4 regions of the Paenibacillus andongensis genome follow, and region 3 is predicted to be linked to each of the others. Evidence: a T-box and tRNA genes for the amino acid it is inferred to sense, from the RefSeq annotation. Region 3 holds a T-box; the other regions hold tRNA genes.
What was found. The T-box of region 3 lies ahead of metG (methionine--tRNA ligase). A T-box ahead of a tRNA ligase gene usually reads a tRNA of that ligase, here a tRNA-Met.
Positions count from the first base shown of each region.

Region 1: it has a tRNA-Met gene. The T-box ahead of metG (methionine--tRNA ligase) is inferred to sense a tRNA for this amino acid. The anticodon was not compared.
Region 2: it has a tRNA-Met gene. The T-box ahead of metG (methionine--tRNA ligase) is inferred to sense a tRNA for this amino acid. The anticodon was not compared.
Region 4: it has a tRNA-Met gene. The T-box ahead of metG (methionine--tRNA ligase) is inferred to sense a tRNA for this amino acid. The anticodon was not compared.

Region 1 is NZ_CP104467.1:282,944-287,852, reverse strand. Features, by position in the region: gene NYR53_RS01335 (PucR family transcriptional regulator) at 1-17, opposite strand, end outside; gene NYR53_RS01330 (gluconate 2-dehydrogenase subunit 3 family protein) at 322-930, shown strand; gene NYR53_RS01325 (MTH1187 family thiamine-binding protein) at 1,069-1,371, shown strand; tRNA gene NYR53_RS01320 (tRNA-Lys) at 1,456-1,528, opposite strand; tRNA gene NYR53_RS01315 (tRNA-Tyr) at 1,538-1,619, opposite strand; tRNA gene NYR53_RS01310 (tRNA-Phe) at 1,666-1,738, opposite strand; tRNA gene NYR53_RS01305 (tRNA-Asp) at 1,784-1,860, opposite strand; tRNA gene NYR53_RS01300 (tRNA-Thr) at 1,887-1,962, opposite strand; tRNA gene NYR53_RS01295 (tRNA-Val) at 1,976-2,051, opposite strand; tRNA gene NYR53_RS01290 (tRNA-Met) at 2,068-2,144, opposite strand; tRNA gene NYR53_RS01285 (tRNA-Ser) at 2,172-2,263, opposite strand; rRNA gene NYR53_RS01280 (23S ribosomal RNA) at 2,381-4,909, opposite strand, start outside.
Region 2 is NZ_CP104467.1:945,007-949,915, forward strand. Features, by position in the region: rRNA gene NYR53_RS04295 (23S ribosomal RNA) at 1-1,598, shown strand, start outside; rRNA gene rrf (5S ribosomal RNA) at 1,665-1,781, shown strand; tRNA gene NYR53_RS04305 (tRNA-Met) at 1,833-1,909, shown strand; tRNA gene NYR53_RS04310 (tRNA-Lys) at 1,917-1,992, shown strand; tRNA gene NYR53_RS04315 (tRNA-Leu) at 2,012-2,091, shown strand; tRNA gene NYR53_RS04320 (tRNA-Gly) at 2,135-2,209, shown strand; tRNA gene NYR53_RS04325 (tRNA-Arg) at 2,219-2,295, shown strand; tRNA gene NYR53_RS04330 (tRNA-Pro) at 2,322-2,395, shown strand; gene NYR53_RS04335 (carboxypeptidase-like regulatory domain-containing protein) at 2,696-4,519, shown strand; gene NYR53_RS04340 (HD-GYP domain-containing protein) at 4,792-4,909, shown strand, end outside.
Region 3 is NZ_CP104467.1:3,510,937-3,515,845, forward strand. Features, by position in the region: gene NYR53_RS15475 (FAD-dependent oxidoreductase) at 19-1,524, shown strand; gene NYR53_RS15480 (cupin domain-containing protein) at 1,694-2,059, shown strand; gene NYR53_RS15485 (hypothetical protein) at 2,320-2,835, shown strand; T-box leader at 2,965-3,233, shown strand; gene metG (methionine--tRNA ligase) at 3,290-4,909, shown strand, end outside.
Region 4 is NZ_CP104467.1:1,012,469-1,017,377, reverse strand. Features, by position in the region: gene NYR53_RS04650 (hypothetical protein) at 1-53, opposite strand, end outside; gene NYR53_RS04645 (ferritin) at 471-980, opposite strand; gene NYR53_RS04640 (DUF1450 domain-containing protein) at 1,094-1,345, opposite strand; gene NYR53_RS04635 (alpha/beta hydrolase) at 1,577-2,422, opposite strand; tRNA gene NYR53_RS04630 (tRNA-Leu) at 2,934-3,018, opposite strand; tRNA gene NYR53_RS04625 (tRNA-Lys) at 3,065-3,137, opposite strand; tRNA gene NYR53_RS04620 (tRNA-Asp) at 3,157-3,233, opposite strand; tRNA gene NYR53_RS04615 (tRNA-Met) at 3,267-3,343, opposite strand; tRNA gene NYR53_RS04610 (tRNA-Val) at 3,380-3,455, opposite strand; tRNA gene NYR53_RS04605 (tRNA-Glu) at 3,479-3,553, opposite strand; tRNA gene NYR53_RS04600 (tRNA-Ser) at 3,590-3,681, opposite strand; tRNA gene NYR53_RS04595 (tRNA-Asn) at 3,709-3,784, opposite strand; rRNA gene rrf (5S ribosomal RNA) at 3,790-3,906, opposite strand; rRNA gene NYR53_RS04585 (23S ribosomal RNA) at 3,978-4,909, opposite strand, start outside.

The DNA.
Region 1 (4,909 bases), 3.2 Mb from region 3:
ACACGCTCCCAATCCATCTGCCTCTCTCCTTACTCCTATATATCTTCTATATCTATCTCCTTATTGTAACATATGTGCCCTCCCTCATGTGAATGTGAGAGCCCTCCTTTCACGTCACCTTCATCGTACATATGGATCATACCTCCGTTACGCACATAGATGCTAAATATGGCTTAATAAAACCAACTCATAATCTTTGATAATTTGGAAATAATTGTACTGGGGTGATTTCTTTCTTACGGGTCCGCCGTTATGATGCCTTTACTATTTTCTGTCATTAGCATTTTGGATCTTACTGCTATCTATGGAGGTTGATTTACCTTGAAAAATCAAAGTTATTATCCGACCTACAACGTCATGGATGAGCAAAAGGAATGGGATTCCCATACACGGTCCATAGTGACCTCCCGACTGGTGCGAGAGCATTCTTACCACTTTCTAACTCCGGTAGAAACCGAAACATTACGGGCTTGGTGCGCTCTGCTCATGGATGATCATCGAGGAGATGTTATTCAAACGATCCTAACTCATATCGATCAAACGTTGGCAGAAAATAAAGGAGAAGGACAGCGCAAGCTCAATGTACCTCCCATTCAAAACCTCCTGCGTCAGGGGCTTAAAGCAATTGACGAGGCTGGGTGGATAGCCGATAGCCGACCTTTCTTCCAATTAGACGAAGCTGCTCAAAAGCGCATCATGCTCCAAATCAGTGATGCCAGCTACCCTCCAACGGAAGCTTGGGATGACATCCCACAAAAAGCACTGTTTCATAAACTCCTTCAGTTAAGTGTAGAGGCCTATTACTCACATCCTTTAGTATGGTCGGAGATCGGTTATGGCGGCCCTGCCTATCCTCGCGGATATGTAAGAACTGAACTTGGCCAACTTGACCCTTGGGAGGCAGTGAGGAGCCCTGAAGTGGAGAGATGAATTTCTCCCAGATTGTATATTATTGAACTTGCGAGTTCTTAATTTGCGGAGAATGTTTTTTACGGTGAATTGCATTGCCTGCAGTCACTCATCTACAATGGAAGAGAGCTTTACAAGATGAAAGGAGAAGTGACTTCCATGGCTATCGCAGAATTCACCATTATCCCTATTGGGACAACCACCACCAGCCTCAGCGGTTATGTCGCAGATCTGCACAAAGAACTAGAAAAGCATGCAGATATATCGTTTGAAATGACGCCTATGGGCACCATACTAGAGGGTCCGTTAGACCGCCTGCTAGAAGTCATTCGTGCCGTCCACGAAGTCCCATTTACGAATGGTGCAGAGCGTGTCTCCACATCCATCAAAATCGACGATCGCCGTGATAAAACGGCCTCTATGAAGCAAAAAATGAAATCAGTTGCAGACAAGTTGAAATAGAAAAAAAGCATCCGGTTTATGGATGCTTTTTCTTTATATAAAACAAAAAAAGACCTCACGGCCTTCTACGTTTACTATTAAAAGTGAGTCATGTAGGATTCGAACCTACGACACCCTGATTAAAAGTCAGGTGCTCTACCAACTGAGCTAATGACTCAAGGTAAAATGGAGGCTGATGGATTCGAACCACCGAACTCGAAGAGAGCAGATTTACAGTCTGCCGTGTTTAGCCACTTCACTAAGCCTCCAGATGAGAGATAACCATGCTGCTTTGATGCAGCACAACCATCTCAATGGCTCGGGACGGAATCGAACCGCCGACACGAGGATTTTCAGTCCTCTGCTCTACCGACTGAGCTACCGAGCCTTATGTAATTGTCTTTAGCTTGTCCTAATTCACTAAAAAAATAAATGGCGGAGCTGACGGGATTCGAACCCGCGGTCTCCTGCGTGACAGGCAGGCATGTTAGGCCACTACACCACAGCTCCGTATTACAAAAGTTAAACCATAAAAATGGTGCCGTCGAGAGGACTTGAACCCCCAACCTACTGATTACAAGTCAGTTGCTCTACCAGTTGAGCTACAACGGCATAAAGATAAAAATGGTGGAGGCTGACGGGATCGAACCGCCGACCCTCTGCTTGTAAGGCAGATGCTCTCCCAGCTGAGCTAAGCCTCCGACTGGATTGGTTTTATGGTAGCGGCAGAGGGGCTCGAACCCCCGACCTTACGGGTATGAACCGTACGCTCTAGCCAGCTGAGCTACGCCGCCACATAAAAGGTATATATATTTGGAAACTGGCGGAGAGAGAGGGATTCGAACCCTCGCACCACTTACGCAGTCTAACCCCTTAGCAGAGGGTCCCCTTATAGCCACTTGGGTATCTCTCCAAGATATATATACATTCAGGAAATAGTATTCCCTGAAAACTAGATACGAAACTTGCGTAAAGTGAACATTTAGGGTTCAAACTGAGAGACTTTGACTTTCGTCAAAGATCCCTATATTAGGTTAAGCCCTCGACCGATTAGTATTCGTCAGCTGCATGCATTGCTGCACTTCCACCTCGAACCTATCAACCTCGTCGTCTACAAGGGGTCTTACATACTGGGAAATCTCATCTTGAGGGGGGCTTCGCGCTTAGATGCTTTCAGCGCTTATCCCCTCCGTACATAGCTACCCAGCGATGCCTCTGGCGAGACAACTGGTACACCAGCGGTACGTCCATCCCGGTCCTCTCGTACTAAGGACAGCTCCTCTCAAATTTCCTACGCCCGCGACAGATAGGGACCGAACTGTCTCACGACGTTCTGAACCCAGCTCGCGTACCGCTTTAATGGGCGAACAGCCCAACCCTTGGGACCTACTTCAGCCCCAGGATGCGATGAGCCGACATCGAGGTGCCAAACCTCCCCGTCGATGTGGACTCTTGGGGGAGATAAGCCTGTTATCCCCAGGGTAGCTTTTATCCGTTGAGCGATGGCCCTTCCATTCGGTACCACCGGATCACTAAGTCCGACTTTCGTCCCTGCTCGACTTGTAGGTCTCGCAGTCAAGCTCCCTTATGCCTTTGCACTCTGCGAATGATTTCCAACCATTCTGAGGGAACCTTTAAACGCCTCCGTTACATTTTAGGAGGCGACCGCCCCAGTCAAACTGCCCACCTGACACTGTCCCCATACCGGATTACGGTACCAGGTTAGAACTCCGATACGATCAGGGTGGTATCCCAACGGCGCCTCCACCCAAGCTGGCGCTCAGGCTTCAAAGGCTCCCACCTATCCTGTACAGATCGTACCAAAGTCCAATATCAAGCTGCAGTAAAGCTCCATGGGGTCTTTCCGTCTTGTCGCGGGTAACCTGCATCTTCACAGGTATTAAAATTTCACCGGATCTCTCGTTGAGACAGCGCCCAAGTCGTTACGCCATTCGTGCGGGTCAGAATTTACCTGACAAGGAATTTCGCTACCTTAGGACCGTTATAGTTACGGCCGCCGTTTACTGGGGCTTCAATTCATAGCTTCGGGTTTAACCCCTAACCACTCCTCTTAACCTTCCAGCACCGGGCAGGCGTCAGCCCGTATACTTCGCCTTGCGGCTTCGCACAGACCTGTGTTTTTGCTAAACAGTCGCTTGGGCCTTTTCACTGCGGCCCCCTCGGGCTATTCACCCTACCGAGGCACCCCTTCTCCCGAAGTTACGGGGTCATTTTGCCGAGTTCCTTAACGAGAGTTCTTCCGCGCGCCTTAGAATTCTCTTCTCACCCACCTGTGTCGGTTTGCGGTACGGGCACCTTCGCCTGGCTAGAAGCTTTTCTTGGCAGTGTGAACTCATGACCTTCGGTACTTAAAGTTTCCCTCCCCATCACAGCCCAGCCTTACGGTTAGCGGATTTGCCTACTAACCAGCCTCACTGCTTGGACGAGCATCCATCAGCTCGCGTCACTATCCTTCTGCGTCACTCCATCGCTCATAACGGCTACGGTGGTACAGGAATTTCCACCTGTTGTCCATCGACTACGCCTTTCGGCCTCGCCTTAGGTCCCGACTTACCCTGAGCGGACGAGCCTTCCTCAGGAACCCTTAGGTTTTCGGCGGATCAGATTCTCACTGATCTTTTCGTTACTTATACCGGCATTCTCACTTGTATGCGCTCCACCTGTCCTTACGGTCAGAATTCAACGTACATACAACGCTCCCCTACCCATGCACATACGTGCAAGCCATAGCTTCGGTGGCGTGTTTAGCCCCGTTACATTTTCGGCGCAGAGTCACTCGACCAGTGAGCTATTACGCACTCTTTCAATGGTGGCTGCTTCTAAGCCAACATCCTGGTTGTCTGTGCAACTCCACATCCTTTCCCACTTAACACACACTTGGGGACCTTAGCTGATGGTCTGGGCTGTTTCCCTTTTGACAATGGATCTTAGCACTCACTGTCTGACTCCCGGATTTAAGTTTGTGGCATTCAGAGTTTGACTGGACTTGGTAACCCTTGGCGGGCCCCGCACCCAATCAGTGCTTTACCTCCACAACTCCACATCCGAGGCTAGCCCTAAAGCTATTTCGGGGAGAACCAGCTATCTCCGAGTTCGATTGGAATTTCTCCGCTACCCCCACCTCATCCCCGCATTTTTCAACATGCGTGGGTTCGGGCCTCCAGTGAGTGTTACCTCACCTTCACCCTGGACAGGGGTAGATCACACGGTTTCGGGTCTACGTCCACGTACTCAAGCGCCCTATTCAGACTCGCTTTCGCTGCGGCTCCGCCTTTTCAGCTTAACCTCGCACGGGAACGTAACTCGCCGGTTCATTCTACAAAAGGCACGCCATCACCCATATAGAGGGCTCTGACTTCTTGTAAGCACACGGTTTCAGGTTCTTTTTCACTCCGCTTCCGCGGTGCTTTTCACCTTTCCCTCACGGTACTGCTTCACTATCGGTCACTAGGGAGTATTTAGCCTTGGCAGATGGTCCTGCCGGATTCCGACGGGGTTTCACGTGACCCGCCGTACTCAGGATACCTCTAGGGGTTTC
Region 2 (4,909 bases), 2.6 Mb from region 3:
AGAATCTGATCCGCCGAAAACCTAAGGGTTCCTGAGGAAGGCTCGTCCGCTCAGGGTAAGTCGGGACCTAAGGCGAGGCCGAAAGGCGTAGTCGATGGACAACAGGTGGAAATTCCTGTACCACCGTAGCCGTTATGAGCGATGGAGTGACGCAGAAGGATAGTGACGCGAGCTGATGGATGCTCGTCCAAGCAGTGAGGCTGGTTAGTAGGCAAATCCGCTAACCGTAAGGCTGGGCTGTGATGGGGAGGGAAACTTTAAGTACCGAAGGTCATGAGTTCACACTGCCAAGAAAAGCTTCTAGCCAGGCGAAGGTGCCCGTACCGCAAACCGACACAGGTGGGTGAGAAGAGAATTCTAAGGCGCGCGGAAGAACTCTCGTTAAGGAACTCGGCAAAATGACCCCGTAACTTCGGGAGAAGGGGTGCCTCGGTAGGGTGAATAGCCCGAGGGGGCCGCAGTGAAAAGGCCCAAGCGACTGTTTAGCAAAAACACAGGTCTGTGCGAAGCCGCAAGGCGAAGTATACGGGCTGACGCCTGCCCGGTGCTGGAAGGTTAAGAGGAGTGGTTAGGGGCAACCCGAAGCTATGAATTGAAGCCCCAGTAAACGGCGGCCGTAACTATAACGGTCCTAAGGTAGCGAAATTCCTTGTCAGGTAAATTCTGACCCGCACGAATGGCGTAACGACTTGGGCGCTGTCTCAACGAGAGATCCGGTGAAATTTTAATACCTGTGAAGATGCAGGTTACCCGCGACAAGACGGAAAGACCCCATGGAGCTTTACTGCAGCTTGATATTGGACTTTGGTACGATCTGTACAGGATAGGTGGGAGCCTTTGAAGCCTGAGCGCCAGCTTGGGTGGAGGCGCCGTTGGGATACCACCCTGATCGTATCGGAGTTCTAACCTGGTACCGTAATCCGGTATGGGGACAGTGTCAGGTGGGCAGTTTGACTGGGGCGGTCGCCTCCTAAAATGTAACGGAGGCGTTTAAAGGTTCCCTCAGAATGGTTGGAAATCATTCGCAGAGTGCAAAGGCATAAGGGAGCTTGACTGCGAGACCTACAAGTCGAGCAGGGACGAAAGTCGGACTTAGTGATCCGGTGGTACCGAATGGAAGGGCCATCGCTCAACGGATAAAAGCTACCCTGGGGATAACAGGCTTATCTCCCCCAAGAGTCCACATCGACGGGGAGGTTTGGCACCTCGATGTCGGCTCATCGCATCCTGGGGCTGAAGTAGGTCCCAAGGGTTGGGCTGTTCGCCCATTAAAGCGGTACGCGAGCTGGGTTCAGAACGTCGTGAGACAGTTCGGTCCCTATCTGTCGCGGGCGTAGGAAATTTGAGAGGAGCTGTCCTTAGTACGAGAGGACCGGGATGGACGTACCGCTGGTGTACCAGTTGTCTCGCCAGAGGCATCGCTGGGTAGCTATGTACGGAGGGGATAAGCGCTGAAAGCATCTAAGCGCGAAGCCCCCCTCAAGATGAGATTTCCCAGTATGTAAGACCCCTTGTAGACGACGAGGTTGATAGGTTCGAGGTGGAAGTGCAGCAATGCATGCAGCTGACGAATACTAATCGGTCGAGGGCTTAACCAAAACCCTGAGTGTTACTTTACGCAAGTTTCGTATCTAGTTTTCAAGGCGCAAACCACGCTTTGACTGTTTGGTGATGATGGCGGAGGGGACCCACGCGTTCCCATCTCGAACACGACCGTTAAGCCCTCCAGCGTCGATGGTACTTGAACCGCAGGGTTCTGGGAGAGTAGAACGTTGCCAAGCAGTACCCGCAAGGGTATTAGCAACAATTGTAGGGATCATATCTAACTATGACGCGGGGTGGAGCAGCCCGGTAGCTCGTCGGGCTCATAACCCGAAGGCCGCAGGTTCAAATCCTGCCCCCGCAACCAATGATGCGAGTCATTAGCTCAGTTGGTAGAGCACCTGACTTTTAATCAGGGTGTCGTAGGTTCGAATCCTACATGACTCACCATTTGCCTTATTTACAGCATGCGCGTATGGCGGAATTGGCAGACGCACTAGACTTAGGATCTAGCGGGCGACCGTGGGGGTTCAAGTCCCTCTACGCGCATCAATCATCCCCAAGTCGTACGATACGGCTTGGGGATCCCTATGCGGAAGTGGCTCAGCGGTAGAGCATCGCCTTGCCAAGGCGAGGGTCGCGGGTTCGATCCCCGTCTTCCGCTCCATTTTATTAAGCGCCCTTAGCTCAGCTGGATAGAGTATTTGACTACGAATCAAAAGGTCGGGAGTTCGAATCTCTCAGGGCGCGCCATTTTTTTTAGAATATCATAGTAGTTCCGGGACGTAGCTCAGCTTGGTAGAGCACCTGCTTTGGGAGCAGGGGGTCGCATGTTCAAATCGTGTCGTCCCGATCATATTAAAGCATAATTTAGTAGTGAATTCACTGCTAGATTATGCTTTTTTTTGTGGAGCTCGGCTTGAAGCGGCAATTAGGATGACAGTTAAAGCATGAAGATGACATTTTCATTGTAGATGAAGGCGATCAAGACTTACCCTTGCGGTATTGAGTTTATTGAACGTACCCACTCAAAACCTCTTTCTCACTTATAAGTTAACTGAGAAGAGGTTATTTTTACCTATAAAAATAGAGGAAGATGTCAAATCATGTCGAATGAAATATGAACAGATTATTGGTCTAAGGGGAGAGTTAGATGAAAATAAGTCATTCAAAATGGATAGCAGCTTTAATTGTTACAATCGGATTGCTGCTAGGGTTACCTAATATTGATAAGGTTTCAGCAACGGTTTTGCCGGGTGGCGCAGGTGTTTCAGCTGCTTCCATTGAAGTCACCGTGAAAAATCCAGAGTCAAAACCAGTTAGCTCAGCAAAGGTTGTTGTTACTTCACCGAATTTACCGTTTCCATTACGAATTCAGTTAGATGGGAATGGATATGGCAAACTAGAAAATTTGCCAGTTGCAAATTATAACATCTACATCTCAGCTCCTGGGTATTTCAACGATACATATATTGGCGGTCAAGTTAGTGGTAACTATCAGCATGAAGTAACGTTGGAGCATAGGAGTGGTCAAGTTGAAATAATGAATTTTTATATTTATGACCCTTTTGAATACTCTTCTCTAGATCAAATTAAAGGGACTGTTTATTGGAGCACATACGGTACAATACCACAGGATAGCAAAATAAATATTAATTTTTTTGATAATAATAACACGGTAGTTGGTAATGTTTATTCTGGTATTAATCCTAATGCTAATATTTACACAGTGCCGGTTGGGATTTCCATCCCAGCGGGAGCGACAAGGATAGGCTTGGAGTTGCAGTCAGAATCATCTGTCTTGGCTCAGGTGACACGTCCGATTTGGAAATCATCCTTGTATTCGCCTGGTCAAGTACTTTTCAAGGATACTAATCCGGCCGGCGGAGTTATTGATGGAGTACTGAATTGGACTGGATCTGTGAATGAATCTCAAGTTACAGGCTACCGAGTTTTTTATCGTACCAAGAATGCACTAAATATAGAGCATCATTTGGGTGTTGTCGAAAAAAGGGCGGATAAAATTTATCAGTTTACTCTGCCAACGCTGCCAACAGATGTCGCAGAAATCGGAGTAGTAGTAAATAACAGCAATGGAGAAGAACCTGGAAGTTGGCCCATTCTATCCATGTATGATAATCGTTTATCGGATCCATTAACGTCTGTCCCTATAACATCCAATTTGCCTGTACCGAGGATTGTCGAAGGGCAGCTGAATTACCCGAAAGCAGGGAAAATAGCTGGTTGGTTAAGATGGGAAGTAACGTCAGATCGTAATATGCTTCTTCAACTAGCGGGTCAAACCATTTATTTTACCGATGCACATGGTACAAAATTACAACTGATCGGTTCTGCCTTTGAACCTCGTATCAATGATAATACTATGAATTATAACAGTCTAAATATTAACGAGCTTATCAGCATCCCGAATGGCGCAACGCAGATTGCGATATACTCTGTGCTAGAAAATGGCAAAGAGAATGACATACCAGCTTATTATCCGCTTCCCCCAACGATTCAATTCATTGATTGGGACGAGCACTATCGCAGTATCCGTGGACATATCACATGGAGTCAAGACAACGATGAGTCGAACATTAAGGCGTACTATGCTTATTTTACAGGGTATAATGTGATTCCGGTTGAAATAGGCCATGTACCTATAGGGGCACCATGGAGACTCTCTATACCTTCTTCTATCACGATTCCACAAGGAACAAATTTAATATCGATTTATACAATGGACTATAATAACCACTTGTCTCCTTATGGCTCACCGGTCTATATTTATGACAATACTACGTCTTATCAGGTACAAAATGCGCTTAAGCAAAAATACTTTACGGGAACTACAGCAATCGACATCGAACAGATCCTGCTAACTCTCAACAATCCGTCTAACCCTTTCTCCCAAATTAGTAAAGAGGACACAAAGCTCTTGTTATCACTCATTAAGCCGATTATGTCAGCTAACTAGATCTTTATAACTAGAAAAGGTCAGTCTATTTCATCAGAAATAGGCTGGTCTTTTTCCTTTTGTTGCGGGATCTACGCAAGTGATCTGACAGAAATCGAGAGAATAATCCAAGAAATTAACAAAAAATGAGTAATTATATAGCAATATGAGTAAAAAAATATTAAAATAATGGAAATTTTTATTTATAATAGAGGAGAATCTCCTTATTAAGAAGAACTAGTACTAATTAAATAGTTGGGGAAGTTTATTTGAGAAGAATAAGAGGTACATCTATGCAGAATTCATTGTTTTTTAAAAATGTGATAAATTCTGATTCCATCTTCGAATCGATCGGACAATTGAGTGATATCGCCAAGAAAACAATTGGCTGCGAGCATATCTCTCTCTTTC
Region 3 (4,909 bases):
ATGTATTTGGAGGAAACGATGAAAAGACATCCGATTTTATTAGTAGTGTTACTTTTTGCTTGGATATTATTTTTAGCAGCTTGTAAAGGAGATAAAGTCCATATTCAAAATGAAAAGAATGCTTCAGGTCAGACACATGTTGTTGTGATCGGTTCAGAAATTGAAGGGGTTTATTTGGCAAGAGCTGCCATGGATGAAGGACTGACAGTGATTATTTTAGATCCAAGGGAAAAACCAGGAGGTCAACTCATTCAAGGTCAAATGCAGTTTTTGGATGAACCAATCGATGATCAAAATAATTCATTGCTTCAAGGAAGAGTCAAAGACTTATTTATTCGCTACAAAAAAGGTGAGATTCGTAAGGCAAATGAATTTGAACAATACTATAACTCACTTATTAAAGGGATACCAATGGAATCTGGTATCACAATTATTAACGTGGATAAGGCAAAGAATATTGGGACGTCAACACAGAAAATTAATTCAATTACTTATCGCACAGCAGATGGTTTAGAAAAGACCATCAGTGCTAACTACTGGGTAGAGAATACAGATTTCAATGCTTTAACAGGTGGCATAGGATTAGAACGCATTCCAGGTATCGAAACCGTATTTGGTGGAACAAAAGATTACATGGCGTCTTCGGTAATGATGAAATTTCGCAATGTAGATTGGGAGAAGTTCCAAACGGAAATCAATCGTTTAACTAGAAAAGAAATTGAGGATAAATATGGTTCTACTTCTACTGTTACAGATAAATTTACGTGGGGCTTCGGGAATGTCGGGGCAAATTTCACTCCAAGTAACAGGGAAGTGTTTCTTCGTGGGTTAAACACGATCAACCAACGAGACGGTGAGGTGCTGATAAACGCCCTTTTACTATTTAATGTCGATCCTTCTAACAATGGAAGCATCCAAAGGGCAATAGACTTGGGGAAATCGGAAACGATACGTATCCTACCTCATCTTCGCCAAGAACTGCCAGGTTGGGAAAAGGCTGAAATCAACGGCTATCCAAACTACTTATACATACGTGATTATAACCGTTACCAAACTGAATATGTCCTGCAAGCATCAGATCTTATGAGTGGAAAGATGTTCTGGGATAACGTAAGTATTGGGGGATACCCCATAGATCTGCAAGGAACAGCTAGCCATACTTGGGGTCAGCATAGTGGAGACCCAGACAAATATGGGATGCCCTTACGATCTTTTATTCCAAAAGGTTATTCAAATGTAATTCTAGCGGGTAAGAACGTGGGGGCTTCAGCAGTCGCTTATGGTAGTGCTCGTATCCAAGCCAACACTTCGTTGGCTGCTGAAGTCATTGGTGTCATACTTGGAAAGCTAAAAGGAGAACAGAGTATAACTAAAATAACAGAAGAAGAGATGAATGATATCCATGCGTATTTAAAGAACAAATATAGTATTACGTTGAGTGGTATAAAAACGGTTAATAAGATTAAAAATCTGCCTGAAGATAAGATCAATCAACTCGACTTGGGAAAGCTGGCACTTCCTTAGCATGTATTTAATCTGTTTGAAAAAAACGATAAAAGCAATAACTCGGCTTAATCGGCAGTCTGTTGAAGTAACGGGCAGGATACCCACGCTGTATTGATGAATATTATCTTTTAAGCTATCCAAGTTAATAATATGGTATATTGAAAATCAAGAAAAAGGAGGGATTAATATTCATTACCAAGCTATTAATCTGAATGAGAAATTATCTAAGTTCAATGAACATTGGTCTCCGAAAGTCATTGGTGAAATGAATGACTATCAATTTAAATTGGTCAAGATAGATGGGGATTTTGTATGGCACGATCATCAAGATACCGACGAGGTGTTTATCGTGCTCGAAGGGGAGATGTTCATCGATTTCCGCGATGGTCAAGTAAAGATTTCCCAAGGTGAGATGTTTATTGTACCAAGGGGTGTCGAACACAAACCTTTCGCTAACAAAGAGTGTCATATCATGTTGGTAGAGCCCAGGGGCGTAGTAAACACTGGTGGGACTGAGTCAGAATTAACAGCAGTCAATGATATTTGGATCTAATGCATTTAGCTTCAGTTCGATTACATCGTTAAAGTAACAGCAGAACTTTAGTTGAATAAACATCAATGAAGAAGCTGCCGACACGATCGGTAGCTTCTTCATTACGTTAACGAGCAGAATCGCTCAATGAGGTTACGGGAATTATGAAAATGACGAGTCATACATGTTGCTCACTAATCCCTATATTTTTGATTGCAACCTTAATACTTGTTCTTTCGTTTGAACAATAAACGTCGTTATAAAGACTGGAGGGACTGGATTTGAAGAGATTTCTATTGTTTTTCGTGATGACTCTTATGCTTATGGGCTCAGTTGGTTGTTCTGGTACTCAATCAAATGGTGAAAAACAGCCAATAGGTAAGAACCTTGAGGGAGAGCAACCGCCTAAGGCTGAGATTCAGATTGGTAGCCGAATGTATGAGACAAAACTCGGCACATATTGCTGGCAATCAAAAAATCAAGGGAAATGTGTGGATACAATTGGTCCAGCTGAACTCTTAAAAGGCGAGAATCCAGTTTCAGTACAACCTGGTGAAGTTATTAAGTTCGTTATGAATTATGAGCCGCAACCGAACAAATACCATGTCGAGCAAATCAATGAAGGGAAACTTACAGAAGTTGTGGTGAAAGAAAATAGTTTTCATGCACCTACACAAAAAGGGACATATTTTTATTCATATGGAGTATGGTGGATGGATGAACATGTAGAGAACCAATCACGTGGTGATGCTTTTTCATTATTTCGTCCTAAAAGTTATCTAGATGGATTAAGCTAACGAGGAACGTTAGTTGAATCGATTCAGGGAGTAACTTGTCGCGGTAACTTTAATCATATCCTAGAGTTTTTTGAAAATTAAATTGATTTTTGGAAATATATAATTATAATTGGCTATATAAGGAATATGAATAAGGCAACGACGAGAAAGAGTAGTTGGACCCCGTTCTTTTAACAGAGAGCTCCGGTAGGTGAAAAGGAGTAAAGAAACGTCTGACGAACATGGTCTCAGAGCTGTGCATCGAATCCTCCCAGTGAGGTAGTAGGCCGCACCGGGTGCACCCGTTAACGTGCCAGGGTATAATCACCTCATGTGGTGACGTACCTGTAGAGGCCGGTCACCGTGAGGGATTGGTAAATTTAGGTGGAAACACGTGAGCGACAGCTTTCGTCCTTTTTGAGGGCGAGGGCTTTTTTTGTTATCAAGAATTTTTATAATAGGGAGGAAATTGAAAATGAGCATTTTTATTGGAGGAGCGTGGCCCTACGCAAACGGATCACTTCACTTAGGAAGAGTATCGAGTTTACTGCCAGGTGACGTGATTGCGCGGTATTTTCGGTTAAAGGGAGAAGAAGTACTTTATGTATCAGGAAGTGATTGTCACGGAACGCCAATTTCAATTCAAGCTAACAAAGAAGGTGTTTCCCCTCTAGTAATTACCGACAGATACCATAATGAGTTTGTAGATTGTTTCCGTCAAATTGGATTTTCCTACGACATTTATACTCGAACGGATGATCCGTTTCACCGCGAAGTTGTACAAGAGGTTTTTAATCAACTACTGGATAATGGTGTTCTGTATAAAAAAGCAGTTGAACAAACTTACTGTAACGGTTGCGATCGTTTTCTGCCAGACCGTTACGTTGAAGGGAACTGTCCTCATTGTGGCAGTGCAGCTCGTGGTGATCAATGTGACGCCTGTTCAGCATTATTGGATCCTTTGGAGCTGCATAATCGTTCATGTAAGTTATGCAATGGGAGTCCATCATCAAGGTTTTCTGATCATTACTTTCTGGCACTATCGAAATTTCAAAATGAGCTAGAAAGCTTTGTTGATCAGGCGGATGGGTGGAGGGAAAACGGTATTGGACTTTCAAGACGTTATTTAGGAGAAGGGCTACAGGATCGAGCTGCTACTCGGGACTTGGATTGGGGCGTAGATGTACCCCTTGAAGGTTTTGAAGGGAAAAAAATTTATGTGTGGGTAGAGGCTGTAAGTGGGTATCTTTCTGCCAGTAAGCAGTGGGCCAATCAGAGTGGTGAATCGTGGGAGAAGTTTTGGTCCAAAGAAGGTGTAAGAGCCTACTATATCCATGGGAAGGATAATATCCCTTTTCATACGTTAATTTGGCCAGCTATTCTGCTGGGTTTGAAGAATTTGCACCTGCCAGATCAAATCGTTTCTAGCGAATTTCTTACTTTAGAAGGAAGAAAATTTTCAACAAGTCGAAACTGGGCAGTATGGGTACCCTATCTATTAGGGAGGTATGATGCGGATTCACTACGGTATTTCCTAATTGCCAATGGTCCAGAAAATCGGGATACGGATTTCTCTTGGAGAGAATTTATTTATAGCCATAATGGGGAATTGCTTGGTGCGTTTGGGAATTTTGTGAATCGAAGTTTAGTATTTATTGAAAAATTTTATGAAGGTAAAATCCCTCATGGTGTGATAGATATTAACATTAAAGATCAAATTGAAGACCTGTATATTCGATGTGGAGAGCTTATTGAGAAAGGAAAGCTAAAAGAAGCGTTGGAGACCGTATTTACGTTCATTCGTAGCTGTAATAAATATTTTGATGAACAAAAACCTTGGAACCAGATCAAAGAAAATGTGGACTCATGTAGTCATACTCTTAATACATGTGTTCAAATCATTGCTAATCTGTCGAACCTATTGGAACCATTTGTACCTTTTTCCTGTATAAAGATTCGAGGTTTTCTAAGCTTATCTGTTCCCACCTGGGAATATGTTGAGTGTCCAGATGGAAGAGAGTTAACACAAGTTGAAGTATTGTTCCAAAGGATTGACGTTAGTCGAATTGAAGAGGAGGTACACCGACTAAAAAGC
Region 4 (4,909 bases), 2.5 Mb from region 3:
ATGACTAGTAGGCCAACGACTTTTATAGCTCCCGCCAAAAAACGTATCTGCATCTGCCGTCTCTCCCCTCGTTTATATCGACATATTCTTCTATTTTACCGCAAAAGTCACCCCTTCACCACTTCTACATAAGGCCCCACATGAAGCATTTGTACACAAGCTCCCTCATGCAGTGATTCATACTTGATATCCGAGATAACGGTCAGTTCCATCCACCCACCATAAGCCTCCTAGCTTGGCTACAGTAAAGTCTTTCTCCTCTTTCTTATAAAGACCTTTGATGCTGTAAGATAGCGTGTAAAGCGCCTCAGTGGCATTTGAGAAGGTTATGCCGTCCGGTCCTTTACATTTTCTCCTAGTATATAAAAGGATTCCTGGCAGGCAGTATGCCAGCAAATATAAAAAAACTTACCCTTCGCCAAATTTCGCGAAATAGGTAAGTCTCATGCTCATAAAAAAGTCGTATGTAATTATTCCGCTGCCGGTGGCGTGAACGAACGCTGAGCAAATTCAGCATCCAACATGTAGAAGGCGTTACTGTCTTTATCAATACGTTTCAATTTGTTAATAATGCTGTCGAACATTGCTTCTTCCTCTACCTGTTCATCAATGAACCATTTCAAAAACTGCATAGTCGCATGTTCTCTATCGTTCAATGCCAAATCTGATAGATGATAAATACGTCTTGTTACTTCTTGCTCATGTTGATAAGCATGTTCAAATGCATCTAAAATCGATTTGTACTCATTGACAGGTGTATCCATACCGGCAAAGCTAACCTTTTTTCCACGGTCATTTATGAATTTAAAAATTTTCATCGCATGGAATTTCTCTTCCTCAGCTTGTACAATAAAAAAGTTGGAAAAGCCGTCTAAGCTTTCCGCAGCACAATAACCAGCAATAGCCAAGTAGACGTGCGCAGAGTAAAACTCATAGTTCATCTGCTCATTGAGCGCTTCTGTAAGTGTATCATTTAACATAGTTGCACACACCTTTCTGTATAGTTATCTCTTGCGTATTCCCCATACATACAAGATTACCAGAACTCCGCATACAAATACAAACGGAAGTAACAATTTCAGAAGGGTTAAGTTCAAGCCATCACGCTTTCTGCCTTGGAATCAGCAATAATTTGTTTGATTTGAGCATAAAGTAAATCAGGCGAAGCAGCACACAACAGCTCCTTTTTACCGATCATGGCGATACATTCTTTCTTGCAATGTTTACAATTACCTAAGCAATCCTTCTTTTTTTGCTTCAGGTCTGGATATTCGCTTTTCAAGGACTTATATATTTGTTTGGATCCGAATTTTTCATTTCTACAGCAGTATTTAATCGTTTTCAATTCGATCTCTCCCCGCCATCGATTATAACTACTATCATTGATATTAGTGATAATAATAATCAATGTCAACTTAAAATTGGGTGAGTTTGTACAAAAAAAGAGTTTTCTTTAGTCCTCCTAAAAGGATTAACAAAAACTCTTTTTCTTGGTGATGAATAACCTCCATCCCGCTGCTACAAAGACTAGGAATAGAACATATCATTTATATTTTGTTGTTTACACATATGCCCCTTAAAGTTCCTTCATCCATTGTCCGATCGTTGCCAAAGCTTGCTCCGTTTGAATGATTTGATCGTGATTATGTCCTTGCAAAATGTGAATACCCAGCTTACTGTGCTTAGCAAATATAGGCTGATACGCCTCCGGCACGAACACTTCGTCTTCGCTGCCTACGAGTATAAAGGAATTTGCGGTAAGCCGCGATATGTAGTCGCCGATGTTGTTGCCGGGCACGCGCGACAACATCAGTCGGAAGCTGAGATTCAGCGACTCCGTGCCATGCAGCTGTTCCTTCGGCGTCATTCTCCGGTAAACGATTGCGCCGTTCCAGCGGCGAATGCCAACGCTATTCAGGAGCATCAGCAGGACAATCCGCGGAACATTGGTGATGGATTCGTTCGTATTCCCTTTTCGGAACACCGGCGAGCCGTTATTCAGTGCAGGGCTGAGCAGCAGAAACGAATAAATTTCCTTCGCCACAGGCTTAATAGCCTGCCGAAGGACAGTTCCTCCTCCGAGCGAATGTCCACCCATGATGATTTTGGCATCGGGACGGCGCTTCCGAATCAAAGCAACTAAATCCTCCAAATCATCGTCAAATTGTCCAATATAGTCGATATCCCCACGACGAGCTGGATTGTCGCCGTAGCCTCTAAGGTCAGGCACAACTACGTTGGCAAGCCCCTCGTTCGCAATAAATTCAGCCATTGGAACCAAGTATTTTCCCGGCTCAGTTACACCATGTAAAAGGATCAGCACTTTATCCGATGCAGGTTGGGAATCGAAAACCCGCACGGCTTGAAGGCTCCCATCCCTTGCCTCGTAATCGGATAAGGCTGATGATAATCGTTGTGTCATGTGCAATACTCTCTCCCATTAACTAATTAATTCCCCTCTACCTAATCACGTAAAACGATCGCCTCCGAATAGGCAAGCGGTCATATGTAAATAACGCTAAATACCAAGTTCGAAACCGCCAAATTCACTTAGGTGACAACTGAACCCTTTTCGCTAACCAATTTGCGCCATCTCCCCAATTGTTTACAAAACTCAACTTTATTCTCCGACTATAGCAGACAAAGTTTAAAACTGGTTAAAAAAAGAGAGCCGCCGTCTTCCTTATAAGGTTTTTCATGATCTTAGACAAATTGAAGCGACAATCCATTACGATTTACCCACGAAAAGCCGCTAAACACTCGGAAACCCAAGTACTTAGCGGGATCGAACCCCTGATCTCACGCTATTTGAATATGAGCTAATCATCAAATACCACACGCCGCGTCGACCTACCTTCTTGGCAGCGAGATGATAATTAAAGTAAAAAAAGAAACCCTTCGAATTTATCGAAGAGTTTCTTTTAAAAGTATGATGCGGTCAAGAGGACTCGAACCTCCACGGGGGGTTAGCCCACACGGACCTGAACCGTGCGCGTCTGCCAATTCCGCCATGACCGCGAAATCAGAGAGACTTTAGACTAAGTCTAAAGATCCCTATAAATACTGAGTCATGTAGGATTCGAACCTACGACACCCTGATTAAAAGTCAGGTGCTCTACCAACTGAGCTAATGACTCACGTCCAGAAATAAAAAAATGGCGGAGCTGACGGGATTCGAACCCGCGGTCTCCTGCGTGACAGGCAGGCATGTTGGGCCACTACACCACAGCTCCACACTATGTAAAACAACTCTCTCAGTAAGAGTTTGGTTGCGGGGGCAGGATTTGAACCTGCGGCCTTCGGGTTATGAGCCCGACGAGCTACCGGGCTGCTCCACCCCGCGACATTACTAGCATGATATTTGATTAAGGATAAAATATGGTGGAGGCTGACGGGATCGAACCGCCGACCCTCTGCTTGTAAGGCAGATGCTCTCCCAGCTGAGCTAAGCCTCCATGGGATATTACTAGAAAATGGATGGTGACCCGTAGGGGACTCGAACCCCTGTTACCTCCGTGAAAGGGAGGTGTCTTAACCACTTGACCAACGGGCCTCGTAAACAGGCTTTTCTTATGTATAAGTTTATAGGTGGCGGAGAGAGAGGGATTCGAACCCTCGAGACGCTTGTGACGCCTACACGATTTCCAATCGTGCTCCTTCGGCCAGCTCGGACACCTCTCCATGAAAAGCCTGATATGTTATAAAAAATGGCTCCCCGAACAGGACTCGAACCTGTGACAACTCGATTAACAGTCGAGTGCTCTACCAACTGAGCTATCAGGGAAAACTGCTTGGCAACGTTCTACTCTCCCAGAACCCTGCGGTTCAAGTACCATCGACGCTGGAGGGCTTAACGGTCGTGTTCGAGATGGGAACGCGTGGGTCCCCTCCGCCATCATCACCAAACAGTCAAAGCGTGTTTGCGCCTTGAAAACTAGATACGAAACTTGCGTAAAGGTTTGAATTTCTTAGGTTTATTGGTTAAGCCCTCGACCGATTAGTATTCGTCAGCTGCATGCATTGCTGCACTTCCACCTCGAACCTATCAACCTCGTCGTCTACAAGGGGTCTTACATACTGGGAAATCTCATCTTGAGGGGGGCTTCGCGCTTAGATGCTTTCAGCGCTTATCCCCTCCGTACATAGCTACCCAGCGATGCCTCTGGCGAGACAACTGGTACACCAGCGGTACGTCCATCCCGGTCCTCTCGTACTAAGGACAGCTCCTCTCAAATTTCCTACGCCCGCGACAGATAGGGACCGAACTGTCTCACGACGTTCTGAACCCAGCTCGCGTACCGCTTTAATGGGCGAACAGCCCAACCCTTGGGACCTACTTCAGCCCCAGGATGCGATGAGCCGACATCGAGGTGCCAAACCTCCCCGTCGATGTGGACTCTTGGGGGAGATAAGCCTGTTATCCCCAGGGTAGCTTTTATCCGTTGAGCGATGGCCCTTCCATTCGGTACCACCGGATCACTAAGTCCGACTTTCGTCCCTGCTCGACTTGTAGGTCTCGCAGTCAAGCTCCCTTATGCCTTTGCACTCTGCGAATGATTTCCAACCATTCTGAGGGAACCTTTAAACGCCTCCGTTACATTTTAGGAGGCGACCGCCCCAGTCAAACTGCCCACCTGACACTGTCCCCATACCGGATTACGGTACCAGGTTAGAACTCCGATACGATCAGGGTGGTATCCCAACGGCGCCTCCACCCAAGCTGGCGCTCAGGCTTCAAAGGCTCCCACCTATCCTGTACAGATCGTACCAAAGTCCAATATCAAGCTGCAGTAAAGCTCCATGGGGTCTTTCCGTCTTGTCGCGGGTAACCTGCATCTTCACAGGTATTAAAATTTCACCGGATCTCTCGTTGAGACAGCGCCCAAGTCGTTACGCCATTCGTGCGGGT